3 regions of the Gordonibacter urolithinfaciens genome follow, and region 3 is predicted to be linked to each of the others. Evidence: predicted binding sites of a transcription regulator. Region 3 holds the regulator's gene; each other region holds the start of a gene.

Region 1 (10,369 bases), 880 kb from region 3:
GTGCCTGCGCTGAAGGCGTGGGCCGCCGGCGAGAGGCCGCCCGCCCACGTGCGCGCCCTCGAGGCTGCGGGCATCGAGCGGGCGAACCTCATCGACGCCTCCCCCATCGGCATCAACGTGCGCTCGACCGTGGCCACCTACGCGGGCGTGCACGACGAACTGCGCCGCGCCTTCGCCCGCACGCCGGACGCGAAGGCGGCGGGGCTCAAGGCGGGCGACTTCTCGTACAACACGGGAAAGCTGCGCTGCCCCGTATGCGACGGCACGGGCTCCATCAGCCTAGACGTGCAGTTCCTGCCCGACGTGGACATCACCTGCCCCGCCTGCCGCGGCTCGCGCTACGCCCCCGATGCCGATCGCATCCGCCGCCCGCACGCCGACGACCCGGTGGACCTCGTGTCACTGCCCGACCTCATGGCCATGAGCGCGAGCGAGGCGCTGGCCGCCACCTCCGACCTCAGAAAGGTGGCCGCTAAGCTGCAAACCCTCTGCGACCTGGGGCTGGGGTACCTCACCCTCGGCGAGGCCACGCCGGCGCTTTCCGGCGGCGAGGCGCAGCGCCTGAAGCTGGCCAGCGAGATGAAGCGCACGCAGGACGATGCCGTGTTCGTGTTCGACGAGCCCACCATCGGCTTGCACCCGCTCGACGTGGCGCAGCTGCTCGAGGTGTTCGACCGCCTGGTGGTGCAAGGCGCCACCGTGGTGGTGATCGAGCACGACCTGGACGTCATCGCAAACGCCGACTACGTGATCGACCTCGGTCCCGGCGGCGGCGCGTCCGGCGGCCGCGTCGTCGCCGCCGGCAGGCCCGAGCAGGTGGCCGCCAACCCGGACAGCGTCACGGGAAGGTACCTGTAGAGGCGTGGTAGAATCTAAAAGTGCGACCTTCGAACAGCCTCGAAGACAGGGAAGGCCTCCATGACAGAACAGGACTTAAGCGATCTCGATTACGCCACCGGCTATGAGAAGATGTACGGCGTCACCGGCGAGCGCGAAGATTATCTGCGCCTTCTTCAATATCAACTTCATCGCTTCGACAATCACCCCGCAGCTCCGAACAGCGACAAAGCCCTTATCGAGCGTCTTGGGGACCAGAGAACGATCCTCGCCGAGCACGGTTTCGACCCCACGAAGGAAGACCATATCTTCGAGACCGTCAAGGTTGACTTCGTACATACCACCGCGCGCATCGAGGGCAACACGCTCTCGCTTAAAGAGACCGGATTGGTGCTCGAGGAAGACGCCGTCATTCCCGGAAAACCCTTGAGCGAGCACCTGGAGGTCGTCGACATCGCCCGTGCGTTCGACCTCATGGTCGAGTTCGTGCGCAACGGCACACCGGTTTCAGAGAAAGCCGTCCTCGCCATCCACGAAGCCGCGTCGGCGCATTTGGACGACTGCGAGCCGGGGGAGTACCGCTGGGACCAGCGCTATATCTCATCCTCCCCTATCATCCCACCGCCTCCCGCACGCGTTCCCCAGCTTATGAAAGGCCTGATCGCCTGGGCGGCGAAGGCCGAGGGCCCCGCGATCGAGACGGCGGCGCTCTTCCACCTCGTCTTCGAGGACATCCATCCCTTCCAGGACGGCAACGGTCGCACGGGACGCGTGCTGCTCAATTTCATGCTGATGAGCGCCGGCTACCCCGCCGTGAGCCTCAAAGCGGACGAAGCGGGCATCGCCGCGTACTACCGGGCCATCGAGTCGTTCACGCGCGACATCGAGGGTCGCAACGGCTCAGCGATGGTCGACCTCGTCGCCCATCGGCTGGAAGACTCCGTCGGCCAGCGCATGCTGCAACTGGAGCAGGCGAGAAGCTAACGCCCCTCCCCTCCGAGTTCCGCAGACGGATCTCGCTCCTCGGCGACGATCTCCCAGATATCTTCGAAGGCGATGCGGGTGCGGACGATGGTGACGGTGCGCGCCGCGAGGTCGATGTCGCTCACCAGGCCGTGCGTCGTGACGTACGCCTCGCCGTCGTAGTGGACGACGCTCGCCATCGTGCGGCGCTCCATCCGGGCGAGGCGCTGCGACAGCTCGAGCGCCTGCTCGTCGGTCAGCTCGCGCTTCGGCTCCACCACGCGCTCGCGTTCGCGGATGAGATCGTAGTAGCCTTTGAGCGCGGCGAAGGGCATGAACTGCTGGGCGCGGTCGGCGCGCGGTCGGCGCTCAGGCATGGTGGCCCCCGATCTGCTCGTTGCGCTCGCGCGCCGTGGCCTTCTCCTTCAAGCTGGTCCCGCGCAGAAGCGCGTTCTTCCCGAAGCGCCCCTTCACGGCCAGCACGGCCTGCTGCAGCCGGAGCTCCTCGGCCTCCGCCTCCGCATCCGAGAACAGATCCATCGTGGCGAATTCCTCGGGGAGCACCCCGCCGACGCCCACGTTGATGCGGCGGATGGGCGCGTCTTTGCGCGTGGTCTCGTCGAACAGGTCGAGGAAGCGCGGCATGAGCTTCGAGTAGAGGTTCGTGCGATCCGCCTGCCTGCGCGTGGAGCCGGTGTGAGGGAAACCGCGGCGGCCGCTTGCGGGGCGCCTGCCGTGGCCGCCGTCGAAGAAAGCGCCGTCCGCTTCGCCCGCAGGCTCGCCTGGACCTTTCGCGTACCCCACGTACAGCGATATCGATCCGGCTACGAGGCGCTTCTCCACGAGGTCGAGCACGAGCTGGTCCACCATCTCCTTGAGCACGTCGCGCGCTTCCTCGAACGAGTAGTCGCAGGGCAGCACCTGGCCGTTCCCCAGGGAATGACCGCTCGGCTCGTAGGCGTGGATGTCGGCGATGGTGCACGGTTCAACGCCATGGGCATGGTCGATGAGGTACTCGGCGTTCACCCCGAACTCGCGGTAGAGCGTGGCCTCGCTCATCTCGCACACGCCGTGCAGATCGTACACGGCGTACTTCGCCAGCCTCTTCGCGATGCCGGGGCCGATGTTCCAGATATCGGTGATGGGCCGGTGGGTCTGGATCGAGCGCTCGAACTCGGCCTGATCGAGGTAACCGATATGGTCCTCGGCGTGCTTCGCCGTGATGTCGAGCGCTACCTTGGCGAGGAACAGGTTCGGACCGATGCCCGCGGTGGCGCAGACGCCCGTGTCGGCCAGCACCGCGTCCATGAGCATGACGGCGAACTCCTTGGCGCCCATCCGGTACAGCGCGAGGTACGGCGTCGCGTCGATGAAGCACTCGTCGATGGAGTACGCGTGGACGTCCTCGGGCGACACGTAGCGCAGGTAGATCGAGTAGATGTCGGCCGACACCTCCATGTAGCGCTGCATGCGCGGGCGCGCCATGACATAGTCCACGCCCTCGGGAATCTCGAACACGCGGCAGCGGCTCGACAGGCCGAGCGCCTTCATCGACGGCGTGATGGCCAGGCAGATGGTCTTCTCCGTGCGGTCGGGATCGGCCACGACGAGGTTCGCCTTCAGCGGGTCGAGCCCGCGATCGACGCACTCGACGCTGGCGTAGAAGCTCTTCAAGTCGATGCACACGTACGTGCGCTCCTTCGCCACCGCCGCCCTCCTCCGAACTCTCGTTTGATGAAACGTTTGTTCGTGAAGTATACCACAGCCCGCAAGCGGAGAGCGCAGCCCGGCGGCACTCATTCAACCGCTACCGGCGCTCAGGTGCGATCGGGCGCTTGGCCGGCCCTTCCAGCACCGACCCGTCGGCAGCGAAGCGCGAGCCGTGGCAAGGACAGTCCCACGAGCCCTCCACGTCGTTGCGCTCCAAGCAGCAGCCCAAATGCGAGCAGCGCCGCCCCGGCTTCACCAGGTTCGCTGCCGACACGCCCGCGTTCGAGAACAGGCTGGGCGTGAGCATGGATCGCTGCGGCGAGAACAGGGCCTCCACCGGGCTCCGACCGCGCAGCACGAGGTCGGCGATGGCGCGCGCGGCCACGAGCGCGCCCGTCATGCCCCATTTGCTGAACCCCGTGGCCACGTACTGGCTCGGTCGGCTGCGCCGATGCACGCCGATATAGGGCACGTGGTCCAGGCTCATGCAATCCTGCGTCGCCCACGCGTAGCGCTCCTGCGCGCCCGGGTACGCCTCGGCGGCGAACGCCCGTATCTTGGCATAGCCCTCCGTGGGCTTCGGCCCCTGCCCCGTGCGGTGCCCGCCTCCTCCCACCAGCAGGTACTCGCCGTACGTGCGGAACGAGAAACCGCCCGCGTCGCCTATGAACATGCCGTCAACAAGCGGGGCGCCTTCCAGCGCCACCGCGTAGGAGCGCTCCTGATGCTCCTTCATGAAATACAATCCCGGCACGTTGACCAGCGGATAGTGCGTCGCAAACACGATATGGTCGGCGGTTATGGAGCCGCGGTCCGTGCGCGCCGTGTTCCCGCTCACGTCCGTCACGAACGCGTGCTCGTACACGTCGACGGACGGCATGAGCCCGAGCAGCCCGAACAACAGCTTCAGCGGGTTGAACTGCGCCTGACGCTCCATGCCCAGAGCGCCCCGGTTCGCAACCGGCACCGGCGCGCTGGGCAGCACGTGGTGCGGGATGCCCAGCTGCTCGTAGGCGGCAAGCTCGCGCTCGATGCCCGCCGTGGAGCCCGTGGCGTACACGTAGGCCGTCTTCTCCTCGAAGTCGCAGGGAGCATCATCGGCCAGCTGGCGCAGCCCCGCCACCGCCGCCTGGTTCGCTTCGAAGTAGAGGCGCGCGGCATCGGCGCCCCTCTTCTTGATCAGCCGGTCGTACACGAGATCGTGCTGGGCTGTTACCTTCGCAGTCGTGTTCGCCGTCACGCCGGCGCCCACCTGGCCGCCCTCCACCAGCGCACAGCGGCATCCCGCCTCCGACAGCAAATACGCGCAGAGCACGCCCGCCATGCCGCCGCCTATCACCAGCACGTCGGCGGAACGGTCGCCTTCGAGCGCCTTCGCGTAGCCCTGCGGCCGCACGGCGCTCGCTTCCCAGAGAGAGGTCATGCCGAGCCCTTTCGTCTTCAAGAGGAACGATCAGGCATCAGGGTACCCCCGCCCGCCACTAGGAAAGCGGCCCGCCAGAGCGCGTTTGCCGCGCTTTGCCGAACGGTTTCGCACACGTGAGCGGAAACGCCATTCGCGCACCTTGGCCTCACCCGCGTCGCAGCGCCTCCCCAACACGCGTCATCTTGGGATCGGCGAGCCGCGGGCGCTCGCGGCAATACCATGCGTAAGCGCTCCGCATGCCCTCGGCGAGCGCCACGCTCGGCTGCGCCAGGCCGAACCGCGTGGCCTTTCCCGTGTCCAGCAGGTAGGTCTGATCCCGGAAGGGGAAGAACTCGCGCGCCTCCATGGCGCCGCGATAGTCGACCGGCACGATGCGCGGCTCGACGCCGGCCGCCGCCGCGGCGGCTCGGACGAGGTCGCCCCATCCCACCGGCTCGGGGTGCGCGCAGTTGAAGGCCTCGGCTTCCCACGGCTCGGCCTCGAGGACGCTCACGACGAGGCGCACGAAGTCGTCGATGTGGAGGAACTGCGTGAGCGCGCCGCCGACGGGCACGGGGACGGGATGGCCACATTCGAGGCGGTCGAACAGATAGGCCTCGCGGTAGAGGTTATTGCCGGGGCCGTAGAAGTAGGCGGGTCGCAGGATCGTGAGGGAGCAGCCGCGCTGCGGACGCTCTGCTACGAGCAGCCGCTCGGCCTCGAGCTTCCCCAGCCCGTAGGCGCCCCAAACCTCGTTCTCGCCCGTCGGCGCGTCCTCGGCACGTGCCGCATCGGAGGGCGCGTACACCGCCCCCGAGCTCACGAGCACGTAGCGCGCCCCGTCGAGCCGAAGCGTGTCGAGCACGGGAGCCACATCGGCGGCAGTGTAAGCGGACACGTCCACCACCGCGTCGAAACGCTCGCCTGCAAGCTCGCGCAGGCTGGCCGGGTCGCGCCGGTCGGCTCGGTAGTGCCTGGCGAGGCCGCCGTACGCCACCGGCAGGCGGCCGCGCGTGAGGATGGACACGTCCCAGCCGCGCGCGATCAGCCCCTCGGCCACGGCCCGTCCCACGAACTGCGTTCCCCCGAGCACGAGCACGCGCATGGCGCTCCCCTTCCATCAGGCGTCGATGCGCCCCATGGTACACTATCCGGCGTCGAAGAGGGAAAGGCGACCGATGGCGAAGAACCCCGGCAGGGACGCATGGGCGAACGGCGGCAAGGGAAAAGTTGCAGGCCAGCCACGCGGCCAACAACTGCGCGCAACTAAGGGCCTGGGGCCCAACAAAGCCTCCGGCCACAAGGGCGGCATCTCCCGCCAAGGATCGAAGCGCGGCTGAACGAAAATGTCCCGAATGGGACCGCCCCCTATTGGGGCATTCACTCCAGATACGCCCCCGTCTGCCTGCTCCACAGGTTCGCGTAGGCCCCGCCGGCCTCGATGAGCTCGGCGTGCGGGCCGTCCTCCACCACGCGGCCGCCGTCGAGCACCACGATGCGGTCGAGGCTGGCCACCGTCGACAGCCGGTGCGCCACCACGATGGCCGTGCGCCCGCGCATGAGCGTGGCCAGCGCGTCCTGCACCAGCTGCTCGCTCTCGGAGTCGAGCGCGCTCGTGGCTTCGTCCAGCACGAGCACCGGGCAGTCGGCCAGAAGCGCTCGCGCGATGGCGATGCGCTGGCGCTGGCCGCCCGACAGCTTCACGCCGCGCTCGCCCGTGACGGTGTCGAAGCCCTGTGGCAGCCGCTCGATGAACTCGAGCGCGTTCGCCTGGCGCGCCGCCTCGCGGATCTGCTCCATCGTGGCGTCGGGCCTCCCGTAGGCGATGTTCTCCGCGATGGAGCGGTGGAACAGCAGCGCCTCCTGCGGCACGTAGGCGATCTGGCGGCGCAGCGATTGCTGGGCGGCCTCGGAGATGTCCTGCCCGTCCACGAGGATGCGCCCCTCCTGGATGTCGGACAAACGCAGCAAAAGCTTCGTGAGCGTGGTCTTCCCCGCCCCGCTCGCACCCACGAGGCCCACGCGCTGGCCGGCGGGGATGTGCAGGTCGAGGTCGTCAAACACCCGCGTGCGCGCCTCGCCGTCGGTGTACCAGAAGCCGATGTCCTCGAAGTCGATGGCGCCCTCGCGCACCTCGAGCTCGGGCGCGCCCGGCTTGTCGGCCACCAGTCGCGGCTCGTCGAGGATCACGGTCATGCCGCTCGCGTCGCCGAACGCGCGGTTGAAGCGCTGCAGGCCGTTGTTGATGAAGTTGAACTGGTTCGTCACCGTGTAGGTGTACGTGAACATCACCACGAGCGTGCCCGGCGTGATGCCGTACCACGCGTTCCCGCCCGCGATGAACACGGCCACCACGCTCATGATGGCGATGGTGATGCACGCCGTCACGATGCCGCGCGTGAGCGACGCCCACATGCGCTTCGAGTCGCGCGCCACCACCTCGCGGTTCGCCTGGTCGAACAGCCCGCGCTCGTAGTCCTCGCGCCCGTAGGTCTTCACCGCCAGGATGTTGGCAACCGAGTCGGACAGCTCGCCCGACAGCTGGTTCTGCGCGCTGGCCGCCTGCTCGTTCAGGTGCAGGATGCGCTTGTACATGTAGTAGGACACGCCCGCGTACACCGCGAGCAGCGCCATGAGGATGGCCACGTACACCGGCACGCGCGGCGCGAGGATGGCGCACGTGAACACCACCGAGCAGATGACCGGCAGAAACGGGAAGGTGATGGTTTCCAGCAGCAGCTGGTAGGCGCTCATGAACTTGGTCGTCTGGCTCACCAGCGTGCCGCCGAAGCGATTGGAATGAAACGACATCGACTGGTTGGACAGCGCGTCGAACGACATGGTGGCCAGGTCGTAGGAGGCGGCGATCTGCAGCCGGTACATGGCGTAGTCCTGCACCTTGCTGGCCGCCTGGCCGGCCACGTTGATGAGGATGAGCGCGACGATGTAGGGGCCGAACACCGCGAACACCTCGGACGTGCCCACCGAGCCCGCGCTCACGCGGTCCACCACGAGACTCATGACGTAGGGGTTGCCGTACGACAGCAGCGCCACGAACAGAAGCGTCGCGGTCATGAGCGTGGCGAACAGCCCGAGGTGCTTTCGGGTGACCAGCCAGAAGTAGTGCAGCGTGCGTCGCGTCGTCGACGGAGCAGCGGATCGTGCCATAGGATTCTCCTTCTCGTATTTCAAGAAGATTATCGCACACCCGTGCAACCCCGGCCGCGCGGCCAGCGCGCCCTACCCCACCAGCTTCGAGGACTCCACCTGCTCCACGTACCAGCTCATGAACTTCGCCAGCGGCTTGCGCAGCACGAGGCCTATGACGGCCGCCGGTACCAGGAACAGCGCGAGCAGGCCCATCTCCCACCAGAAGTCGCCCCCGTAGGTGCCGAACATGGCCGCACGCATGGCGTTCACCACGTGGGTGGCCGGCAGCCAGGGACTCAGCCCCTGGATGAACGGCGGCAGCAGCTGCAGCGGGAACGACCCGCCGCACCCTGTCACCTGTATGATGAGCAGCAGCACCGCCACGGCCTTGCCCAGGTTCGCGAACGCAGCCACGAGCGCGTATATCAGGAACGTGAACACGAGCCCGGCGAGCCAGAAGCACAGCATGAACAGCAGCGGGTGCGTCACCTGCACCTGCAAGAACAGCAGGTTCCCCAGGCCCATGACCGTGGTCTGCGACAGCGACAGGAAGGCCATCACGCCGAAGCGCCCGAAGAACAGCTGGCGCGGCTGCGGATCGGCCAGCTGCGCGCGCACCCGGCCGGGAACGGTAGGCTTCACTACCACCAGTATCAGCAACGACCCGATGAACAGTGCGAGCGTAGTATATAAAGGCGCCATAGCCGAACCGAAGTTGTCCACGGGGAACACGGCCACGCGGTCGATGCCCACAGGCGCCGCAAGCGCCTTCGACAGCACCTGCGTGTCGGAGCCCAGCACCTCGCGCAGCAGGTCGGCATCCCCGGCAACGAGCGCCTGGTCGATGCCGTCGGCCAGCTCGCGCAGCGTAGCGGAGGCGCCGTGCAGCTCGCCCACGGTCGCATCTATCTTCTCCGCCGCCCCGCCCAGCACCGCCGCAGCGGAATCGGCCGAATCCGACAGCCCGGATCCCGCGGCGCGCAGCCCGTCCAAGCCTGATCCCACGCTCGCGACCAGCGAGGACGCCTCGTCGGCCAGCTTCTGGAGCCCCGGTTTCAGGCTAGTGTCGAACTCGTCCCGCATCGTAGCCGCACCCTGCTGCGCCTCGTCGGCCAACCGCTTGATCTCCGCGCGCTCCGCCTGCACGTCGGCGCTGCCCGCCTCCAGCTTGTCGGCGGCGCTTCTCATGGTGTCGCGCATGTTCTCCAAAAGGCCGATGGTGGCGTTCATGCGCGCGATGACGCTCTCGAGCGCCTGCAGGTACTCGTCGGGCACCTGGTCGCGCAGCGCCTCCAGCTGCGCGACGATGCTCCGGCATGCCGCAACCTGCCCGTCCAGGGCATCGGCCTGCCCGCGCAGCGCGGCCACGCTGTCCTGCGAGCCGGTGGCGGCGGCATCGAACAGCGCATCCGCGGATGCCGACACGGCGGCGAAGCCCTGCCCGCCGTCCGCGAGCGCCTGGGACAATCCATCCGCCGCCTGCCGCAGCGCATCCACCAGGCTTGCGGCCGAGGCCGCACCCTGCGACGCCGTGCTCCCCAGGCCGTCCGCCTGGTGCTGCGCAGCCTCCACCAGCTGGGCGGACTCGCCCACGAGCGACTGGGCGGCCCCCGCCAGCGACGAGTACAGCGTGAGCACCGACGCCATACGGTCCACCTGGTCGCCCATGGAGCGCACATGCGCTGACAGATCGGCGATGCGGCCGCCCGCGTCGGACTCGTCGGCGTAATGGGAAAGCGACTCGGCAATGCTCAACGCCACCTCGGAGAGCGTCTCGGCAAACACCTCGTTCACCTGGTATGACACCGAGTCCGCACCCCTGTCGGTGATCTTGGGGGCAATGGCGCTCTTCTTCTCGTTCGCGTAGTACACGATCTTGGCGTGCTGTACGTCATCGGAGTAGAACGTCAGCATGTCGCGGCTGAAATCGTGCGGGATGACCACGGCCGCGTAGTACCGCCCCGACCTCGCGCCATCCACCGCATCCTCCTCGGTGGTGAACGTCCAGTCGATCTCGTCGTTGGCGCGCAAGGCGGACACCACCTGCTCGCCGATGTTCACGCGCAGGGGCACGAGGTCGCTCTCGTACCCGTCGTCCACGTTCGCCACGGCCACGGTGAGGTTGCCCGTGTTATCGAAGACGTTCCAGCACGCGATGATGTTGTACCAGGCGAAGATGGACGGCATCACCACGAGCCCGACGGTGATGATGATGTTCATGGCGTTCGAGAACAGGCGCCTCATGTCGCCGCGGAACAGGTGCCAGACGTTGCTCATCGCACGGCACCCCCTTCCGCACCGTCG
Region 2 (10,369 bases), 1.0 Mb from region 3:
GTGGACGAGTCCATCCAGGCCGAGGAGAAGCCGGCCAAGAAGAAGGCCGAGAAGAAGGAAGAGGCCGCCCCGGCTGCCGCTCCCGCCGAGGAGCCGGCTGCGGAGTAGCTTCCCCGCCGATTGTACGAGGGCCCCTCGAAAGAGGGGCCCTCTTTGCTTTATACGGAGTCGTTGGCGCAGCCGGCCCGTTCGGCCCTTGAGCTAAATGCTTAGCGCTCGATCGACCCGAGGAGGTCGCGGGATGCCGCGTCCAGCGCAGAGCGGTAAGCTCCCTCGATTTCAGCGAGAGCCAGGTCGATGGGGGTTTGCACGGCGGGCGCGGCAGCATCTTCGGCATGCTGCGGCAGGTAGCTGGCCACGGCATCGTGCACGAGGTCGATATAGACGCGCGCGCCCTCCTCGGTCAGATGGGTGCCGTCGCCGTCGAAGAGCTCGTCGCGTCCGGCGCTCGCGCCGAACCAGTCGATGAGATGGACGTTCCCATAGCGCTCGGCAGCGCCTGCCAGCACGTCGTTCGTGGAGGATACCCAGTCTTGCGGGCTGCGGGTGTTCACGAGCCAGAGCTGCTTGTCGGTTCCCACGTCGGCGACGATATCGTCCAGCTGCCCATCGGTAGCCGGCCCGTTCGTGCCCAGCGCCAGCACGACGATGCCGCCTACAAGGCCCTGGTCGCGATACGAGTCGTACACTTCCCTTCCCACGTAGATCTGGCGGTTCACGGCGGCGTCGATGGCGCCGTGGGGGAAGCGCTCTTGGAAATAGGGCACGGAGCGCACCGATACCGAGTCGCCTATCATGAGCACATCGAGCTTCGGTTGCTCGTCGGCGACGGGCGCGGAGCCTTCGGGCTCCTGCGGCGACTCCTCCGCCAACGGTTGCCCCGACGGATCTGCCTGGGCCTGGCCCGAGGGGCTCGTCTGGCCCTGCTCGGCCTGCTTCAGCAGGTCGCCGCCCTCCAAGGCCGAGGTGGGCGGCACGAGCGCCAGCCCGCCTGCGGCCACGATCACGAGCGCGCCGGCGCCCACGGCAGGCACGGCGTGCGTGCGCAGCCAGTCCGGCAGCGACGCCTCGCCCGAGCGTACCTTCCTCACCAGACGGCCGAAGGCCCCGTGGCGGAAGGGGTTCTCCACGAAGCGGTACGACAGCGCGGCGCAGCCGAACACGGCCGCCAGCTGCAGCAGGTAGAGCCACCAAGGCGTGTCGCCGATGCCGCCCGGGTCCATGAGCAGCAGCAACGGGTAGTGCCACAGGTAGATGCCGTAGCTGCGCTTGCCTATCCACACGAGCGGCCTCGCGCCCGCAACGCGCCCGATGATGCTGGCCGGATGCACCATGACCGCGATGACCAAGGCGGTGAGCATCGAGCACAGCACGAGCCCGCCCCGGTACAGGAAGGGCGAGAACCCGTTCGAGAACACCACCAGCAGCAGCAAGCCCGCGAGCGCCGCGGCCCCCACGCCGTCGAGCACGGAGCGCTCGCGCTTCGTCAGGCGCACGCCGCTTTTGGCGCCCAATAGGTGCGACGGCCACACGAACGCCAGCCATGCGCCGATGAGCAGCGAAAACGCCCGTGTGTCGGTGCCGTAGTACACGCGGCTCGGGTCGGCGGCGGGGTCGAACAGCAGCGCCATCTCCAGTGCGGAGAGCGCGGCCAGCACGAGCACGACGTTGCGCACCGTGCCCTTCCTCGCTCCCAGCTTCAGCGCGGCGAGCAGAGCCACGGGCCACACGAGGTAGAACTGCTCCTCGATGGCCAGCGACCAGAAGTGCGCAAGCGGCGACGGCGCGCCGAGCGCCTCGAAGTAGGACACGTCGTGGAATATCTGCCACCAGTTGTTGAAGAAGAGCAGAGACGGCAGGACGTCGGGGCGCATCTTCGTGAGCAGGGCGTGGTTGAACAGGGTGCAGAGCACGGCCGTGCAAACGACGACGAGCACGATGGCGGGCACGAGCCGACGGACGCGGCGCAGCCAGAAGCGCGGAAGGTCGATCGTGCCCGATTCGTCGTGCTCGATGAGCAGCAAGCTGGTTATAAGGTAGCCTGACAGCACGAAGAAGACGGTGACGCCCAGCAGGCCGCCGGGTGCCCAGGGCATGCGCATATGGTAGGCGATAACGGCGAGCACGGCGAAAGCTCGCAGGCCGTCGAGCGCCGGTATATAACGGGATTTCGAGCCCGACACGTGCGATCCCCCTTGTTGCGTTTGCGGTCGATGCGCGGGATGCGCAGGATCCAGTATAGCGCTCCGTCAAGCGCCGAGAGCGTATCATACCGCGCTGCGCTCCTTCTGCGTAGGCTCTTCACGTATAGTTGAAGCGCTGCGCTGCACGGGCATCGCTTCCTTTATACTGGCGACGAAAGAAGATGCAAAAGGAGGGAAGATGGCAACGGGCGAGAACGGCGCACGGCGCGTTGCGCTGGGTATGAGCGGCGGGGTGGATAGCGCGGTATCCGCCGCACTGCTTATGCGCGCAGGCTACGAAGTGGTAGGCGTCACCTGCCGCTTCACCGACGATGCGGCGGCCGACCGCGCCGCCGACGACGCGGCGGCGGTGTGCGCCCGGCTGGGCCTGCGCCATGTGGAGCGGGACTGCGCAGCCCTGTTCGAGAGCGCGGTGGTCCAGCCGTTCGTGGATGCCTACGCGGCAGGCCTCACGCCGAGCCCCTGCGTGGGCTGCAACGCCTGCTGCAAGCTGCCCTCCTTGCTGGACGCGGCCGACGAGCTGGGCTGCGACGTCGTGGCCACCGGCCATTACGCCCGCATCGCACAGCTTGCGGACAACGGACGTTACGTGGTGAAGTGCGCGCTCGACGCCCGCAAGGACCAGAGCTACATGCTGGCGCTGCTCTCGCAGGAGCAGCTGGCGCGCCTTGTGCTGCCGCTGGGCGGCACGACGAAGGCGGAGGTGCGCGTGCTGGCCGCCGACCTAGGGCTTCCCGTGGCCGAGAAGCCGGAGAGCCAGGATGTGTGCTTCATCGAGGGAGACTATCGTGCGTTTCTGCGCGAGCGGGGCGTAGACGATCCGCCGGGCGCCATCGTGGACTGCGCGGGTGCCGTGCTCGGCCGGCATGACGGGCTGTCAGGTTTCACCGTGGGGCAGCGCAAGGGCATCGGCGTGGCCGCGCGCGAGCCGTACTACGTAGTGGGCAAGCGGTCCGAAACGGGCGAGCTGGTGGTGGGGTTCGCCGACGAGGCCCGCATTGCGAACGTGCTCGTGGGCCCGGTGAGGTGGCAGGCCTTCGTGTGCCTGGACGAGCCGCGTGCCGCCAGCGTGAAACTGCGGTACCGTAGCCGGGCCGTTCCGTGTATCATAGAGCCCGAACCCGAAGGGCGCGTTCGCGCAGTGCTGCGCGAGCCGCAGCCGACCACGGCGCCGGGACAGTTCGCCGTCTTCTCCGTGGGCGACACCGTGCTCGGAGGCGGCATGATCGAGGAGGTAGCATCGGTATGAAGAAGCTGTTCATCATCGGCGGCATGGGCGCCGGGAAGTCGACTGCCCGCAAGGCCCTTGTGGATGCGGGCCTGCCGTACATCGACCTCGACAAGGTGGGCCACGACGTGCTCGCCTGGGACACGGTGAGGGAAGAGCTGGTGGACACGTTCGGCGTCGACATCATGGACGGCGACGAGGTGAACCGCAAGGCGCTCGCCCACAAGGCGTTCGTGAGTCCCGCCGAGACGCGCAAGCTCAACCGCATCACCGTGCCGCGCATCGAGGACGCCTACCGCGACAAGGTGGCCGAGCTGGAGGCCGCGGGCCATCCGGCCGTGGTGGTGGAGCATTCCGTGTTCAAGAACCGCACGTCCTCGCTCGCCTACGATGCCGATGTCGTTATCGCCGTGCTGGCACCGCTGGACGTGCGCATCGAGCGCGCCGTGGCGTCGGGCTTCGACGAGGCCGATGTGCGCCGCCGCATCGCCCGCCAGATCACCGATGCCGACCGCATCGAGGCCGCCGACGTGGTGTTCAACAACGACGGCACCCCCGAGGAACTGCACAACCAGGTGATAGCCTGGTGGGGAGAGTACGAGAAAGGCCTGTAAAGACTAGACGGCGAGGATGCCCCTTGGGCGGGCCCTTCCCGAGCTTTTAGTCGCGTCCGGCGTGGGCCAGCATCATGTTCGAAAAATTATATTAGAACATCCGTTTTATAAGTACGGATGTTCTTTTTTGTGCTACCATGTGATTTGTCGAAAAGAGCCAGTGCAAGCGCCTGCCCGATGCCGCAATGCGGGAGGGCGGCCCATAGATGGCGACGGTGTTCCGCGTCCGCCCGTACCACGCTTGCAAGATCCTCTCCAGCTTTCGGAACCGGAAGAGGGGTCTGCCATGGAAACCTTCATCTGAAAAACGACGAGAGGAAGTGCGGGTCGCTCTCCGTGCCCTGCCTTCCTTGACGCTGCGCCATTTACGTTTTACAATTTCGTTTAACAAAAAGGAATAGGTGATCGCCCGATGGAAGTGCTGGTTGATTTGCACGCGCTCAAGCATGGGTTGACCGAGGAAGAGATCCTGTATGCTTGGAAGAACTACGCGAGGAAGCAACATCGTAGGGCACCGAAAGAGGATCGTGTGGTAGCCCTTGGGTTTTGCAGCGATGGACGCCTCGTCCAGATGGTCGGCGTCGACAAATGGTACGGTGTGCTGATATACCATGCAATGACGCCGCCGACAGCGAGCGTTTTGGCAGAGTTCGGGCTGACAGGGAGGTAGAACGTGAAGACAGCGAAAGAGCTTGAGGAGATGTTCGGGGTCACCGCCGAGCAGCTTGATGAATGGGAGAAGGAAGCAGCGCAGGGCATCTTGCCTGGCGAGCAGGTGGGCGAGATCATTGTGGGGCGACCCCTCAAATTCGGGGAGCCGTTGCAGTTCGTCGGGTTTAAGGACACGCCGCAGAAGGTTGCGGCTATGGACGAGCGGGCGTCGAAGCTGGGCATGAGCCGGTCGGATTACCTGCGCAGCTTGGTTCGCAAGGATTTGGCAAGCGCCTAGGCAGCTCGACATCATCTCGAAAGATGGGGAAGATAACGGTTGAATCACGAACATATGTTCATTTTGCTTCTGCTGTGCTAGACTGAGTGGTCGATGAACCCTCTCGTCGGTGTCCTTCGGCATGCGGCGTTCTCTTCGGGAAGGAGCTTACGTGGCGCATCTTTCGAATATCGAGGGCCTCGAGATGGAGGGCAAGCTGCCGGAGGTGCGGCTGGCTACGACGCCCCTCAAGGTGGTGTCGCCCTACGAGCCGTCGGGCGACCAGCCGCAGGCCATCGAGAAGCTGGCCCGCGGGGTCGAGGACGGCCTGCGCTACCAGACGCTCCTGGGCGTGACGGGCTCGGGCAAGACGTTCACCATGGCCAAGACCATCGAGGCCGTGCAGAAGCCCACGCTGGTCATGGCGCCGAACAAGACGCTCGCGGCCCAGCTGGCCAGTGAGCTGAAGGAGTTCTTCCCGAACAACTCCGTGGTGTACTTCGTGTCGTATTACGACTACTACCAGCCCGAGGCCTACGTGCCCTCGTCCGACACGTTCATCGAGAAGGACGCCTCCATCAACGAGGAAGTGGAGAAGCTGCGCCATGCGGCCACTTCGGCCCTGCTTTCGCGGCGCGACTGCATCGTGGTGGCCTCGGTGTCGTGCATCTACGGCATCGGCTCGCCCATGGACTATGCCGGCATGGCGGTGTTCGTGGACAAGCAGAAGGAGATGGACCGCGACGACGTCATCCACGAGCTCATCGACATCCAGTACGACCGCAACGACTACGAGCTGAAGCGCGGCGCGTTCCGCGTGCGCGGCGACAACCTGGACGTGTTCCCGCCCTATGCGGACAACCCGTTGCGCATCGAGTTCTGGGGCGACGAGATAGAGCGCATTGCGGAAGTGGACAACGTCACGGGCGAGGTGGTGAACGAGTTCGAGGCGCTGCCCATCTGGCCCGCGTCGCACTACGTGGCCACGCGCCCGAAGATGGACCGCGCGCTCGGCACCATCCGCGACGAGCTGCGCGAGCGCCTGCAGCAGTTCAAGGAGGAGGGCAAGCTGCTCGAGGCGCAGCGTTTGGAGATGCGCACGAACTACGATCTGGAGATGATGGAGACAATGGGCTTCTGCTCCGGCATCGAGAACTACTCGCGCCACATCGACGGGCGCTCGCCGGGCGAGCCGCCCTACACGCTCATCGACTACTTCCCGAAGGACTTCCTCTGCATCATCGACGAGAGCCACGTGACGGTGCCGCAGATCCGCGGCATGCACGAGGGCGACCGCTCGCGCAAGATCACGCTGGCCGAGCACGGGTTCCGCCTGCCCAGCTGCCTGGACAACCGCCCCTTGCGCTTCGACGAGTTCGAAGAGCGCATTCCGCAGTTCGTGTACGTGTCGGCCACGCCGGGCGATTACGAGCAGAAGGTGTCGCAGCAGCAGGTGGAGCAGATCATCCGCCCGACCGGCCTACTGGACCCCGAGATCATCGTGCGCGGGAGCGCCTCCCAGATCGACGACATCATCGACGAGTCCAAGGACCGTGCCGCCCGCGACGAGCGCGTGCTCATTACCACCCTCACGAAGAAGATGGCGGAGGATCTGACCGACCACTTGCTTGACCAGGGCGTGAAGGCGCGTTACATGCACTCGGACATCGCCACGCTCGAACGCGTGGAGATCCTGCGCGAGCTGCGCCAGGGCAAGTTCGACGTGCTCGTGGGCATCAACCTGCTGCGCGAGGGCCTGGATTTGCCCGAGGTCTCGCTCGTGGCCATCCTCGATGCCGACAAGGAGGGGTTCCTGCGCAACCACCGCTCGCTCATCCAGACCATCGGCCGCGCCGCCCGCAACGTGTCGGGCCAGGTCATCATGTACGCCGACAAGATGACCGACTCCATGGCGCTTGCCATCGACGAGACGAAGCGCCGCCGCTCCATACAGATGCAGTACAACGAGGACCACGGCATAGAGCCGCAGACCATCCGCAAGGCCATCAACGACATCATGGACTACGTGACCGACGAGGTGGGCAACACCACGGCCGAGCAGGTGAACGCCGAGCTGGCCGCGCTCTCGCGCGAGGAGGTGCTGCGCATCATAGCCTCCATGGAGGACGAGATGGCCTCGGCGTCCCAGAGCATGGACTACGAGGAGGCGGCCCGCCTGCGCGACCAAGTGGTGAAGCTGCGCGCGAGCGTGGAAGGCGCGAGCGAGGAGGACGTGCTGAAGGACTTGAAGAAGGCCGCCCGCAAGGGCAGCGCCTTCGGCAACCGCAAGAACGCCGCCTACGGGTCGAGCCGCCGCTCGTAGGCGCGGGGCCGGCGACGGATGCGGGGGCATCGAAGGCCGGCGAGGAAAGGGGCAGGGGAAATGGGCGGGATATCGGTCATGGTCATGCTGTCGGTGATGGGCGCCGTGGCGTTCGTCATCTTGGGCGTGGTGGCGCTTGCGCTGGCGATGTTCGTGGCGGCAACCGTGGTGAGCATCGTGTTCGCGTGCCGAGCGAAGGCGCGGCGCGAGCAGGGCAAGCGGCTCAAAGGCCTTGCGGCCGTGCCCATCGTGCTGTACGCGGTGAGCGTCCCCGTGCTCATATGGTTCGCAGTCGTGTGGGTGGTGCCGCTCTCCACCGATAGAGAGGGTGACGAATTCGTCGACTTCTCCCAAGCCGTCACGCGGCACGATCCGGAGGCGTTGCAGGCATGCTTTGACGCCGATGAGTTCGCGTTCCCGGAGGAGGGCCCCGAGTCGCTTGCGGCTCTGCTGAAGATCGCGCGCGACTACGAGGACGAGGAATGCGCGTCCATCGTCATGCGCGAGGCAAGGGCAGAAGGCGTGTTCCTGGCGCATGACGGCCCGGTTTCCCTTGGTCTGCCGGAGTGGTCCGGGCCTGGGCAGGCGCCCGAAAAGGGATCATCGGACGCGGCCTGACCTAGCACCTGGACCGAACCGGGCGATGGGCTCCGCCTGCCCGGGCGCGCAGCACCAGGGCAGGCAAGCGCCGCTAGGCCTCGGCTTCCGCCGTCTGCCCGCCGGCCGTCTCCGGCTGGACGGCCGGCGCATGGTCGAGGGCGCGCACGCTCTTCGGCAGATACACCACGAGGCCCAATACCAGGCAGATGGCGCCGTCTACCACGAAGAACGGGGCAACTCCGATGCTCTCCGCCAACATGCCGCCAAGCGCGATGCCAATGGGCGATGCCAAGCCCATAGCCGCCATGGACAGTCCCAGCGCACGACCCGTCTTCTCCTCGGCCACGTTGCGCTGGATGAGCGTGATGAGCGGCCCGTTGAACCAGGCGCAGGCGATCGCCATGACGGCGCAGAGCGCAACGAACGCCCAGAACATGCTTGGTGCAAGGAAACCGCAGGCCATGGTGGTGGCGCCTACGATAAGGGCCGCCACGCCGATGAGCAGAGCGAGTCTCTTGTCGCCGCCCCAGGCCATGAGCACGATGGAGCCGCACACCATGCCGATGCCGAACGCGGCCTCCACGAGCGAGGCCGCGTAGCCGTCGCCGCCGAAGTGGTCGAACGTCATGAGCGGGAAGATGGCGCCCAGGGGCGCGAACGCCACCATGCCCACCGTCACGCCGGCTATGAGGATAACCAGGCCGCGGTTTGCCGACAGAGCGCGCCAGCCGTCGCGCAGGTTCGCCAGCACGTGCTGGTTCTCGGCCGCCTTGTCGATGACGGTGGGTATCTTCGCCAGGGCGAGGCCCGCCACGGCTGCGAGCGCGCCGAAGAAGTCCAGGAACATGACGGTATGGAAGCCGAGGGTGGTGTACAGGAAGATGCCGAACGCCGGAGCGCCGATGGACGCCACGCTCATGAGCAGCTGGTCGAGCGTGTTGATGCGCAGCAGATGCTTCTCGGGCACGAGCAGCGGCATGGCGGCCATCATGGCCGGCCCGTGGAACGCCTGGCCGATGCTGCGCACGACAACCAGTATCATGAGCAGGGCGAACGATACCTGGCCCAGGAGGATGGCCACGCCCAGCCCGAGCGACACCAAGCCGACTCCCAGGTCTGCCACGATCATGACGGTCTTGCGGTTGTGCTTGTCGGCGATGACGCCGCCGAACGGCGAGAGCAGGCCCTGCGGCAGGTAGGCGCAGATGGCGGCGGCAGACAGCATGAGGGCGCTGCCGGTGGTCTCGGTGATGTACCAGACCACCGCGTAGCCTGCGGCGTAGCTGGTTATCATGGACACGGCCTGGCCGATCCAGATGGTGGCGATGACGGCGAGCCAGCGCTTGGGAAGCGGATGGCCCGCGGCGCTCAGGGTCATGGCAGATTCGGTCATGGGAGAGAGCTCCTTCAAGGTCGATGTATTCGTCGGCCGCGCAACGGGTGTTGGACGGTGTGCATTTCAGTGTGGGGTTGCGAACGCGGCCGCGCCAGCCATTTCGGTTGGCAAAAGGGGTGCAACGGGAAGTTGCGACGAGGTTCGGCGCGCGTGGGCGTGCCGACTACTGAAATACGTAATACATCGAAACAGAGCTCCTTGGTTGGTTCCAGTCCGCACAGTCTACTGGCGCGTCTGGGCCCTGTCAAGTACGAATGTGCTGTTTTGGGGTTCGAAGCCGCGCTCGGCGAGGGCTGCAACCGATCGTTGCGGTTGGGATACGGCCGGCAGGCTTCGGGCGATGCGGCGTCAGCCTGCGGCGGCGAAGCGGATGTTCAGGTCCACACGGGTGGATATGCCGGCCACCGTGCCGGCGCTCGTGTACTGCCACATGACGAAGTCGAACTGCCCGGTGGGCACGGCCATGTTGTACTCGGCGAACCACACCGGACGGCCGTCGAGGTCATCGCCGCCGAACCGGGCGATGTCGCGCTTGTTGCCGTAAACGAGCGTGTCGTAGCCCGCCTGCTCGATGCGCTCGCAGAACGCGCGGGCGCAGGCGGCCAGCTCGGGGCCCGTGAGGCGGTTCGCGCGTCCGGCGTTGTCGGAGACGGGTTCGTGGTCGAAGGCGACGGGCAGGTCGAGGGGGCGGCCGGCCAAGAGCCCGAGCACGAAGTCGGCCTCCTCGCGGGCTTCGTCGGGCGTGACGGCCTGTGAGAAGAAGTAGACGCCCGTGGCCAGGCCTGCCGCCTTGGCGCCATCGACGTTCTCCGCGAAGCGCTCGTCGGCGTACAGCGCGCCCTCGGTGTAGCCGCGGTTGCCTGCACGCACGATGGCGAAGTCCACGCCATCGGCCGCCACGGCCGGCCAGTCGATGGCGCCCTGATGGCTGGAAACGTCCACGCCAAGGTCAGAACGCAGCGCGCCGTCCTCGTAGTAGGCGAGCCGGTCGCCGTTGCGCTCGAGGCCCGTCCAGTCGTAGGGGCTCACGTATGCGGCCGGCGCCGCGGCGTGCGGGGTGCCGGCGCACCGCCCGG
Region 3 (10,369 bases):
TGGTCAGGTGTCCGCCTTGTTTCTTGGGCATGCTGGAGCACCTCCTTCCGGCGCCCAAGGAGGAATACCAGCATAGCAAGCGGAAACATGGCATGGCTAGTCAGTTTTGACAGACTTAAGTTAGACAAATATACGTTCGAAATGTCAATCTTGGGGGAAGTGCCGGAGTGCTAGCCCCAAGTTGAGTTGCCTTTGGGGGTTGTGCCCAGGTCGGTGCCGGGTGCGAGGTTTCCGTAATCGCCGGATTCGATGGCCTCGAGCACGGCCGGGTACATGAGGTACGCGGAAACCGCGTTCAGGACCAGCGCGATACTGCATACGGCGATACCGATTATGCAAGACCGTTTAAGTCGCTTCGCTGGCGCGGCGACATCGGTCAACCTGGTAGACAGCGCGTTCAGCTTCTTGAGCGCGATGATGGCGCACACCAGTCCGGCGGTTGCAAGGAACACGCCTCCAATGAACAAAGATACCGGCCCGGCGATGCTTGCCACCATGACGAGGTTCTGGGCCACCTTCAGGTCGCGAACGTCGCGTTCGTTGGGCCGCAGCCTCGGGCCTTGGTTCGGAGGTTCGGGGTATCCGGGTGGCTTGGGTGGCTGATTTTGGTCATCCATAGTCGATTTCGTCCAATCTGTCAAAATATCGCGTCTCTGACCTGCGGTTTTATAAACGAGGCTTTGAGAGCCGTTCTAAGGCCCTATCTTGCCCTTCGACGAGTCCTAGGTCATGGAAACAGGGCGTTTTCTAGCGCTTCGCCCACGCACTATAGCATGCCGTGTCCTTGGGAGCGTTCCGCAGCTTCCAAATCCACCGTAGCGGCATGGAGGCGTTTCAGGCTCTCGTCCAGCTCCTCGCGCTGGTACTCGAGCACGGTCTCTTGCGCCCGCAAGATCGACAGGCGTTCGGCCCGGGTGGTGCCGCCACGCTTGCAGAGGCGCACGAAGTACTGGATGCCCTCGATGGACAGGCCGCTTTTGCGAAGCGCCTCGACCAGGTGCAGTTGGGCAACGTCGGCCTCGGAGAACGTCCGCACGCCGCGCTTGTCGCGATGAAGGTTCGGGAAGAACCCGCACTTGTCGTAATAGCGGATGGTGAAAGCCGAGATTCCCGTCAAGGCGACAACGTCGCCGATGCCGTAGATCGGATCGGCTTGCGTAGCCGGGACGTCAACGATCCGGCTATTATGTCCCTCGTCGCCCATAGGCCTCCTCGGAAGTCGACTTGAGTACGGGCTTAGAGTTACTCTAACCAATAACGATTTTAACTTAGAGTAACTCTAAGTGCAATATGAAAGCCTCGACCTATCCGGAACCGCTATGCGCCGATGCCGCTGCTGCCGAACCCGCCGGCGCCCCGATCGGTAGCAGGAAGATCCCCACACGAATCAAACACGGCCTCGGCCACGCGCATGATGACAAGCTGCGCGATACGGTCCCCCCGCTTGACCTCGAAAGGCTCGCGCGGGTCTAGGTTGACGAGGATGGCCTTGATCTCGCCACGGTAGTTGCTGTCGATGAGCCCCGGTGCATTCACGAGCGATACGCCGTGCCTCGCCGCCAACCCGCTGCGCGGCAGGACGAAACCAGCGTAGCCGACCGGAATGGCGACGGCAATGCCGCAGGGCACGAGCTTGCGCTCGAACGGCTGCAGCGTCTCGTCGATCGTCGAGCGCAGGTCGACGGCAGCATCGCCCGCGTAGGCGCAGGCAGGCACCGGAAGTTCGGCATCGAGCGCCTTGAGGGGAATCGCGAGGCGCTCCATCAGCGCAGCCCCTCGAGGGCGGCTGCGAACTCCTCTACGTTTTGGAAGTCCTTGTAGACGCTCGCGAACCGCACGTAGGCAACATCGTCGAGCTTCGCCAGACGCACGAGAACCATATCGCCAAGTTCCTTTGACCTGATCTCGTTGCAGGAGGCGTTGCGAAGCTCGGTTTCAATACTATCGACGAGCGACGCTATCTGCTCGGGTGAGATAGGCCGCTTCCCGCAGGCAATGAGCAGGCCGCGCATGAGCTTCTGGCGGTCATAGGCTTCGGAGGACCCATCCGCCTTGATAACGATGAGCGGGTTCTCGCCCAAACGCTCGTAGGTGGTGAATCGACGGCCGCAATCAAGGCATTCGCGTCGGCGCCGGATAGCCGTGCCATCCTCGGAAGGGCGCGAGTCCACCACTTTTGATTCGGGGTTTCCGCAGGAAGGACAGCGCATGAAAGGCTCCTTTGCTCGATTTTGGATCAGCCTAGCATACAAGATATTGTGCTTCAATCCGCATTGTCGATCCCTGCAAAAAAACCGCCCCCTGCGGAAAGGAGGCGGTCCGAAGCGGGTGTGGATCTCGGCTTCACCGGTGTTCGACCACGGGGAAAAGGTCAAAGCTCCACCCTTACATGGGTGTCGCCGAGCCCTCTCCCTTCGGCACGGCCAACGTCGAACACCCATCGTGTTGCGGTGAGCGCGTCGAGGAAGCGCTCGTCGTGGGACACGAGCATCAGGGCGCAGGGACAATCGGCCAGCACGTCCTGCAAGGCTTCGACAGAGCGTATATCCAGGTGGTTCGTCGGCTCGTCCATGACGATGAGATGCGGTCGTCCTGTCAGGCCCTGCGCCAACAGGAGCTTGCGCACCTCGCCGGGGCTCAAGTCGTCTCCCTCCAAGATGCGTGCCGGCGGCGAATCGAGCCGGGCGACAATGGAGAGCAGGCGCCCGCGCTCTGCCGGCGCGAGAGCCTTCACCGAGGCGAGAAGGGCGCGCGCCCGGTCACTTCCTATCTCTTGCGGGACGTACACCATGCCCTCTTCCGGCATTTGCCGCAGCACTTCGGCAAGCAGCGTCGATTTGCCTGCACCGTTCCTGCCCACCAGGCCGATGCGGTCGGTGTTGCCCACGTACAGCTGCGGATGGTGCAGCATGCGCCCCTCGCCCAGCGTCAGGGACCCGGCCTCGCATCGGACGAGCACCGTGCGCGCGGCGGGCTCGGCTTCCAGGTCGAGCGCACCCTCGTACACCTTGGCGACGCGAACCTCGGCCATGCGCTTCTCTGCACGCTCGACTTTCTTCCCCATCTGCGACGAGAGCCGCCCGGTCTTGCCATCCTGGCCGGAATAGATGGCCAGCTTGATCTTCGCGCGCCCGTCATGGTCGTGCCGGTCGAGATGCCGAGCCGAGCGCCGTGCAGCCGAACGCGCCGCCACCCCGTCTCGACGATTGCTCTCCGTCTTGAGGCGCGCCAGTTCGCGACGGGCATGGGACCGCTCCTCTACGGCAGTCTGGCGGCGTAGGTCTAGCTGCTCCTTCGCCTGAGAGTACGTGCCGGGCACGGTCACAGCACGCCCTCGATCCACGAACACGCACGAGCTCACCAGCCCGTCGAGCAACGCGCGGTCGTGCGAGACGAGAAGGCCCGTCCCGCGATACTCGGCAAGCGCACGCGCCACCAGTTCGCGGGTTTCGGCGTCGAGGTGGTTTGTGGGCTCGTCGAGTGCAAGCAGCACAGGATCGGCTGCGAGGGCACATGCTATCTGGATACGCTTGCACTCGCCATGTGACAGGGTGTCGTAGCGCCATAGCCATGCGTCGTCGATGCCGAGCAGGTAGCGCAGGCGCACGGCCTCGGGGCGGTAGTCGTAGGAGAACTCCTCGAGCCCCGTTGGCGCGACATCGGTCGACTGGGCGCAGAACGATCCTGCGACCTGCGGAGAAACGCTTCCTTTCTGGGGCTCGAGCATCCCGCATACGATCTTGAGCAACGTGCTCTTGCCGGCTCCGTTCGGGCCGACCACGCCGGTCCAGCCGGGCGCGAACACGGCGGATGCGTCATCGAGCGCCAAGGCATCGGCGCCGTCGTAGGTATAGGTAAGATGGCGGGCTGAAACGAACACGGAAGGGCCTCCCTTCGAGAGGCACCGGATTCAATGCTTTTCGCGCTGGCAACCTGGCGCCGATGAGACGGCGAGGCTAGGGATAGGAACATCAAGGAACAGCAACGAAAGCGCACCCGGTGCGGAGCTTGCATGACCTGGCGGGTGCCCGAAGGCTTTCGTTAGAACTTCATGTTCCTTGTCTCCTTCTCGAAGGCCGCATTCACAGCAGCCTGTCTGGGATTTCGGTTCAAAAGGCAGTCTACCACATGGACCTGCAAGGAGGAAGGGTCCTGCGGGGTGGAAAGGCGATGGAACGGCAGCGCCATGGTGGCGAGGATGCCGCGCAGTCACAGAAATGCAGTATCCATGGGCGTTCCGAAGTCGCTAGAAGCTGATGAAAATGCTGAGGAAGGCGAAAACGGAGAAGACGCATCCGGCAAGAGCGCCTTGCCACGGCCTCACACGGCCGTAAGCGCGACCTGCCGCACTGCCATGACGAAGAACCCGCGCCATCTCCGTAGCGCCAAGTCTGCGAGCACGGCACGCAGCAGACGGTACCTGACGCGCGTGCGAATGCTGCAGCGGCGCGCAAGCACCTTGGGAACCGCTCCCTGGAAACTCGATGATAGCCCCGGCTGCGGATACACGGTTGAACTCCGGCTGCAGGGCCGACGTGCCATCGAAGGGGCACCGCATCTCGAAATTCTTCATCTTTCTGCCTCCTAGGCCTTGCGTAGAACCTTTGTTCGCATATATAATAGAACGAACAAAAGTTCATGTCAATACGTATTTAAAACATTTGTTCGTTCAAGGGAAAGGAACGGGGCATGTCCGACAAAGTGACGAAACGCCAGAAGGCGGTGCTCGACTGCATCGAGGAGTGCATCCGCGAGAAGGGCTACGGTCCCACGGTGCGCGAGGTCTGCCAAAGCTTGGGCCTTTCCTCCCCTTCGACAGTCCACGTGCACCTCAAAGCACTCGAGGACAAGGGGCTCATCAAGCGCGATCCCCTCAAGTCGCGTTCCATCGCGCTCACCTATCCGCTTGGCGATGCAGAGAGCACTTCCAACGTCATCAAGCCCAGCTTCAACAAGGTGGTGAACGTGCCGCTCGTGGGCAATGTGGCGGCCGGCTCCCCCATCCTCGCCGAGGAGAACATCACCGACACCATCTCGCTTCCCACCGACATCGTGGGCGATGCACCGTCGTTCCTGCTGTCGGTACGGGGCGAATCGATGATCGAGGCGGGCATCAACGACGGCGACTACGTGGTGGTGAAAGAACAGCCCGTCGCCAACAACGGCGACATCGTCGTGGCCATCATCGACGACGGCGCGACGGTCAAGCGCTTCTACAAGGAATCCGACCATATCCGCCTGCAGCCGGAGAACTCCACGATGGAGCCCATCATCACCACCGACTGCTCCATCGCGGGCAAGGTAGTGGCGGTGTTCCGTCGCCTGTAGGCGACGCCTTGCGGGGCCCTGCCGAAGGAGCGAGACGCCCTGTTGGATTACGGCCCCTGCAGGAGAAACGCCGGCCTTGGGATGAGGGGCGCTCGTTCGTCCCGAGACCGACCGGTGATCCGAGATCGCGTCATCCGGTCGCAAACTACTTGGTTAGAGTTACTCTAACCAAGTAGTTTGCAGCTTTCTGAAAGGGACGTGCCTAACGGTCCTTCTCCGCCACGTAGGGGCGAAACAGGCCGGCAAAGGACGGAGCAGCCAACATGACGAGGTGCGTACCGTCCTCCTCGTGCTTTTCCGACAGGATATGGCAACGCTCGTGCGCGAGGGAGACGAGATCTCCCCGGTTGTAGGGAATCACTATGGCGAGATGCTCGTCCTGCGCCGAGGCGACACGGGCGATATGCCCGACAAGCTCGCTTATGCCCTCCCCTGTTGCCGCCGATACGAATTGGGCCTGTGGATGACGCGCCTTGAGAGCATCGAAATGTTCCTTGTCGAGCAGGTCGCATTTGTTGAATACGAGCACGCGAAGCAAGTCTTGAGCTTCGATCTGCCCGAGCACGTCCTCCACCGCAGCGATCTGCGCCTCGTACTCGTCCGACGACGCATCCACCACATGCAGCACGAGATCGGCTCCCGTGATCTCGTCGAGCGTGGACTTGAACGCCTCGATGAGCGTGGTCGGCAGCTTCTGGATGAACCCGACCGTGTCGGTGACGGTGATCTCGCGCCCTTCGGGCAGCTCGAACTTGCGCGTAGTGGAGTCCAGCGTGGCGAACAGCTTGTCGTAGGCCAGCACGTCCGCGTTCGTCAAGCGGTTGAGCAGGCTCGACTTTCCGGCGTTCGTGTAACCGGCCAGCGCCACTTTGAACATGCCGCTCTCGTAGCGGCTCTCGCGCTGGATGGCGCGTACCTCGGCCAGGTGCTTGAGCTCGCGCTTGATGGACGTGATGCGCTTGCGCACCATGCGACGGTCGACCTCGAGCTGGCTCTCGCCCTCGCCGAAGCGCGAGCCCACGCCGCCGCCCATGCGGTTCGAGGCCAAGTGGGCCCACATGCCGCGCAAACGCGGCAGCAGGTACTCGTTCTGGGCGAGCCGCACCTGCAGGCGGCCCTCCTTGCTGGTGGCATGCAGCGCGAAGATGTCGAGGATGAGCGCCGTGCGGTCGATGACCTTCACTTCCTTGCCGACTACCTTCTCGAGGTTCGACTGCTGCGAGGGCGTGAGCTCGTCGTCGAACACCACGAGATCGGCCGCGTGGGCGCGTGCCAGCTCGGCAACCTCCTCGGCCTTGCCCGAGCCGACGAACGTGCGCGGGTTCGGCGCGTCGAGCTTTTGCGTGGTGACGGCCGCAACGTCGGCGCCCGCCGTGTCCACGAGACGCTCGAGCTCGGCAAGCGACGAGGCCAGCGGCCAGGAGGCGCCGGGGCGGTCGACGCCCACCAGCACGGCCTTCTCGCGGCGCTCTTCGGAAACGGGGATCGCGCCCCGCGTGATTACGGATTCAAATTCAGACATGGAGCCAACCTTTCGAAGCAAGAAGGGACACGCCGGCGCGGATGGCGGCGTGCGGAGACAGTCGGGCGCGGTCGCAACCGCTAGAGAAACGCGTGTGCTGTCTGCATGATAGGTGCTCCGATCTTGAAGGCTCGGCAGGGTCGGCCTGCAGAACCGTATCATACTACAAGCTCGCCCTGCTGCGGAAACGCTCAGGCAACGACGCCTCCCACCAAGGAAAGCGCCTCGGCTGCCTGGGCCGCGGGGTCAGGGTCGGTTGCATCTATCCAGCGGATGCGCCGGTCCTTGCGGAACCAAGTGCGCTGCCGCTTCGCGTAGCGGTGCGTGGCCGTCTTGATGCACGACGCAGCTTCCTCCATCGTCGTCTCCCCCTCGAGGGCGGCGACGACCTCCTTGTACCCGATAGCCTGGGGAGCCGTGATGCCGTCCCGGAATCCGCTCTGCAGTAAACGCGCCACCTCGTCCACGAGCCCGGCGTCGAACATGGCGTCGACGCGCGCGTCGATGCGCGCGTTGAGCGCCGCCGGATCCACGGACAGCCCTATGAAGCATGCCGGCACCAGCTGTGGGATGCTCGCCAGCTTCGCGCGCTGCTCGGCCAGGCTTGTGCCGTCCTCCAACAGCTCGAAGGCGCGCACGACGCGCTTGACGTCGGCGGCGGGCACGATGGCGGCGCTCGCGGGATCGCGCTCGCGCAGCAGCTCCCACAGGGCGTCGGCGCCTTGCTCGCCGGCAAGGCGGTTGTAATACTCGCGCACAGGATTGCCCGTTTGCTCCCCCTTCGGGAACTCGTAGGCGTCGATGGCCGCGCGCACGTACAGGCCGGTGCCGCCGCACAGCACGGCGCGCCTCCCGCGCGCGGCGATGTCCTCGAAGCAGGCGCGGGCGTATTCCTGGAAGAGGGCCGCCGAGTACGGCTCGCCGGGGTCGGCGAGATCGAGGCCGTGGTGGGGCACAAGCCGCTCGTCGGGGGCGAGCTTGCCCGTGCCGATGTCCATGCCGCGGTACACCTGCATGGAATCGGCGCTCACCACCTCGCCATCGAGCGCGAGGGCGACGGCCTGCGCAAGGGCGGACTTGCCCGAGGCTGTGGGGCCGACGATGCAGACGACGGGGTCAGCGCCCATCCGCCGCCTCCGCGGGCGGCACGGCACCGCCCGCCACCTCGCCTGCCAGGTACCACGTCTTCGCCTCGTCGATGCGCACGCGCACCGTGGTACCGGCCAGCTCCTCGATCGAGGCGCCTTCGGGCAGCGGCGCATGCACGGTCTGGTTCTTCGGGCTCTTGCCCGCGAGCAGGCCCGCATCGCGCTTGGAAGCGCCCTCCACCAGCACGTCGACCGTGCTCCCCAGGTCGACCTGGTTCGCCTCGAAGGCCCGCTTCTGCACGAGATCGACCAGACGGTCGAACCGCCCCTGGATCACGTCGCGCGGCGTGGGATCGTCGACCGAGGCGGCAGGCGTGCCCTCGCGCTTGGAGTAGATGAACGTGAACACCTGGTGGTAGCCCACCTCGTCCACAAGGCGGTACGTGTCCTCGAAGTCCTTCGCCGTCTCGCCGGGGAACCCCACGATGATGTCGGTGGAGAGCGCGATCTCCGGCAGCGCCTCGCGCAGCTTGCGCACGAGCTCCAGGTAATGGGCGCGCGTGTAGCGGCGGTTCATGGCGGCGAGCACGGCATCGGAGCCGGACTGCACGGGCAGGTGCAGCGCCGGCATGAGCGAGCGCAGCGTGCCGAACCTGCCGATGACCTCGTCGGTGAGGTCCTTCGGATGGCTCGTCGCGAAGCGCAGGCGCTCGATGCCCGTGGCGTCGAGCGCATCGAGCACGGCCGCGAAGCGGGGCGAGCCGTACAGGTCGCGGCCGTAGGAGTTCACGTTCTGGCCCAGAAGGGTGATCTCCTTCACGCCGGCGGCCACGTAGCCCTCCGCCTCGGCTACGATATCCTCGAGCGGGCGCGACTTCTCTCGGCCGCGCACGTAGGGCACGATGCAGTACGAGCAGAAGTTGTTGCAACCCTGCGCGATGGGAAGCCAAGCGGCCCACGCGTGCTCGCGCGCCGTCGGCAGCTCCGAGGCAAACGACGAGCCGGCGTCGAGCACCTCCACGTGATGGCCCCCCTCGTCGAGCGCCTCTTCCAGCAGTCGCGGAAGCGAGCCCAGGTTGTGCGTGCCGAACACCACGTCCAGGTGCGGCAGCTCATCGACGAGCTTCTGCCCGTCGCGCTGCCCGATGCAGCCGCCCACGGCCACGACGCGCTTGGACAGGGGGGTGCCGGCGCGCAGCGGAGTGTTCTTGAGCGAGGCCACCTGACCGTAGAGGCGCGTGTCGGCGGCTTCGCGCACGCAGCACGTCATGAACACAACGAGGTCGGCATCCTCGATGGCATCGACGGGCAGCGCGCCCAGGCCTTCGAGCATGCCGGCGACGCGCTCGGAATCGTGCTTGTTCATCTGGCAGCCGAACGTGCGGATGCAGAACGCGAGGTTCGTGAACGGGGTATGCGTGTGCATGGCGATCCTCAGTGCGCAGGGGCGGACGGGGCGGCTTCCGCTTCCCCGCCGGCAGCGGGCATGGAGACGCCGCGCGTGTAGCGCGGTTCGACTGCGAAGCGAATGGCCGTGCGGTACTCGCCGTCGATAACGATGTCCGCAAAGGAGGGCACGCAGGCGATCTCGATGCCCACGGGCGACAGGAAACCGCGCGAGATGGCGATGGCCTTCACGGCTTGGTTCACCGCTCCGGCCCCGACGGCCTGTATCTCCACGCCGACGCCGTCCTTCACCATGCCGGCGATGGCTCCGGCCACGGAAGCGGGCGACGATTTCGATGAAACCTTCAGGCAGCCGATGTCCGGCTTGTGCTCGGGTGCGGTCATGCATATCCTTCGTCGTTTGAGTACGTTGCTCGTGCGTTTGGCGTGCGTTCAATATGCGTGCGGCGCCCGCGCGCCGCTTTTTCACGGTACCGTTATTCTAGCTATTAATGGTATGGCGTGCAACCTGCGGATATGGCCGTTCGCCGACCAGGCGGCGCAGCTTATGTGGAACTTAGCGGAGCTTGCTCACGGGGATATGGATGCGGATGCCGTCCTTGCCCACGCGCACCTCGGGCTGCACGTCGGGCTCCAAGTAGTAGCGTTGCGCGACGTCGCGGTACGCGGCGGCCACCTGGCCCGCGAAGTCGTCCAGATCCTCGCGGGCCAGCTTGAGACCCCGCGCGTCTTCGGAGGCGGACGGGGCTGCGGTGCGCGGGGCTGCAGGCTCGGGAGCGTCGTTGCCGATGCGCACGCGGTCGAGCAGAGGGGACAGCGGCGCTATCTCGCCGTCCAGCACGCGGCGCGCCGAACGCTCGGACAGGGCGAGCCCCAGCGACCCGGCTATGCCCGCGAGCTCCGCCGGGTCTGCGGCGAGGGCCAGGCGCTTGCACACGGGCAGCTCGTCGGCATGCCCAAACGCACGCGATGCCGCCGTGAGCGACGAGAGGCCGAACGCGTAGAGCGTGGCCACGACGTCGGT

The links. The regulator LexA, encoded in region 3, represses DNA repair genes until DNA is damaged. The targets are predictions, from matches to a motif close to CNAACANNTGTTNG.
Region 1: a site for LexA is predicted at 3,537-3,550, ahead of BN3560_RS04030 (Y-family DNA polymerase). Genes of this name have one in related genera too.
Region 2: a site for LexA is predicted at 5,043-5,056, ahead of uvrB (excinuclease ABC subunit UvrB). Genes of this name have one in related genera too.

The regions. Positions count from the first base shown of each region.
Region 1 is NZ_LT900217.1:916,305-926,673, forward strand. Features, by position in the region: gene BN3560_RS04015 (excinuclease ABC subunit UvrA) at 1-858, shown strand, start outside; gene BN3560_RS04020 (Fic family protein) at 919-1,821, shown strand; gene BN3560_RS04025 (YolD-like family protein) at 1,818-2,177, opposite strand; gene BN3560_RS04030 (Y-family DNA polymerase) at 2,170-3,507, opposite strand; gene BN3560_RS04035 (FAD-dependent oxidoreductase) at 3,608-4,933, opposite strand; gene BN3560_RS04040 (NAD-dependent epimerase/dehydratase family protein) at 5,082-6,020, opposite strand; gene BN3560_RS04045 (ABC transporter ATP-binding protein) at 6,296-8,083, opposite strand; gene BN3560_RS04050 (YhgE/Pip domain-containing protein) at 8,156-10,342, opposite strand; gene BN3560_RS04055 (YhgE/Pip domain-containing protein) at 10,339-10,369, opposite strand, start outside.
Region 2 is NZ_LT900217.1:1,074,740-1,085,108, reverse strand. Features, by position in the region: gene rpsA (30S ribosomal protein S1) at 1-108, shown strand, start outside; gene BN3560_RS04765 (acyltransferase family protein) at 210-2,183, opposite strand; gene mnmA (tRNA 2-thiouridine(34) synthase MnmA) at 2,383-3,453, shown strand; gene coaE (dephospho-CoA kinase) at 3,450-4,046, shown strand; gene BN3560_RS04750 (hypothetical protein) at 4,459-4,716, shown strand; gene BN3560_RS04745 (antitoxin) at 4,720-4,995, shown strand; gene uvrB (excinuclease ABC subunit UvrB) at 5,147-7,297, shown strand; gene BN3560_RS04735 (hypothetical protein) at 7,358-7,915, shown strand; gene BN3560_RS04730 (MFS transporter) at 7,989-9,290, opposite strand; gene BN3560_RS04725 (glycoside hydrolase family 25 protein) at 9,642-10,369, opposite strand, start outside.
Region 3 is NZ_LT900217.1:38,873-49,241, forward strand. Features, by position in the region: gene BN3560_RS00165 (IS30 family transposase) at 1-31, opposite strand, end outside; gene BN3560_RS00170 (hypothetical protein) at 171-617, opposite strand; gene BN3560_RS00175 (MerR family transcriptional regulator) at 767-1,204, opposite strand; gene dut (dUTP diphosphatase) at 1,318-1,764, opposite strand; gene nrdR (transcriptional regulator NrdR) at 1,764-2,210, opposite strand; gene BN3560_RS00190 (ATP-binding cassette domain-containing protein) at 2,372-3,880, opposite strand; gene lexA (transcriptional repressor LexA) at 4,690-5,328, shown strand; gene hflX (GTPase HflX) at 5,531-6,850, opposite strand; gene miaA (tRNA (adenosine(37)-N6)-dimethylallyltransferase MiaA) at 7,042-7,977, opposite strand; gene miaB (tRNA (N6-isopentenyl adenosine(37)-C2)-methylthiotransferase MiaB) at 7,967-9,364, opposite strand; gene BN3560_RS00220 (stage V sporulation protein S) at 9,373-9,729, opposite strand; gene BN3560_RS00225 (ATP-binding protein) at 9,902-10,369, opposite strand, start outside.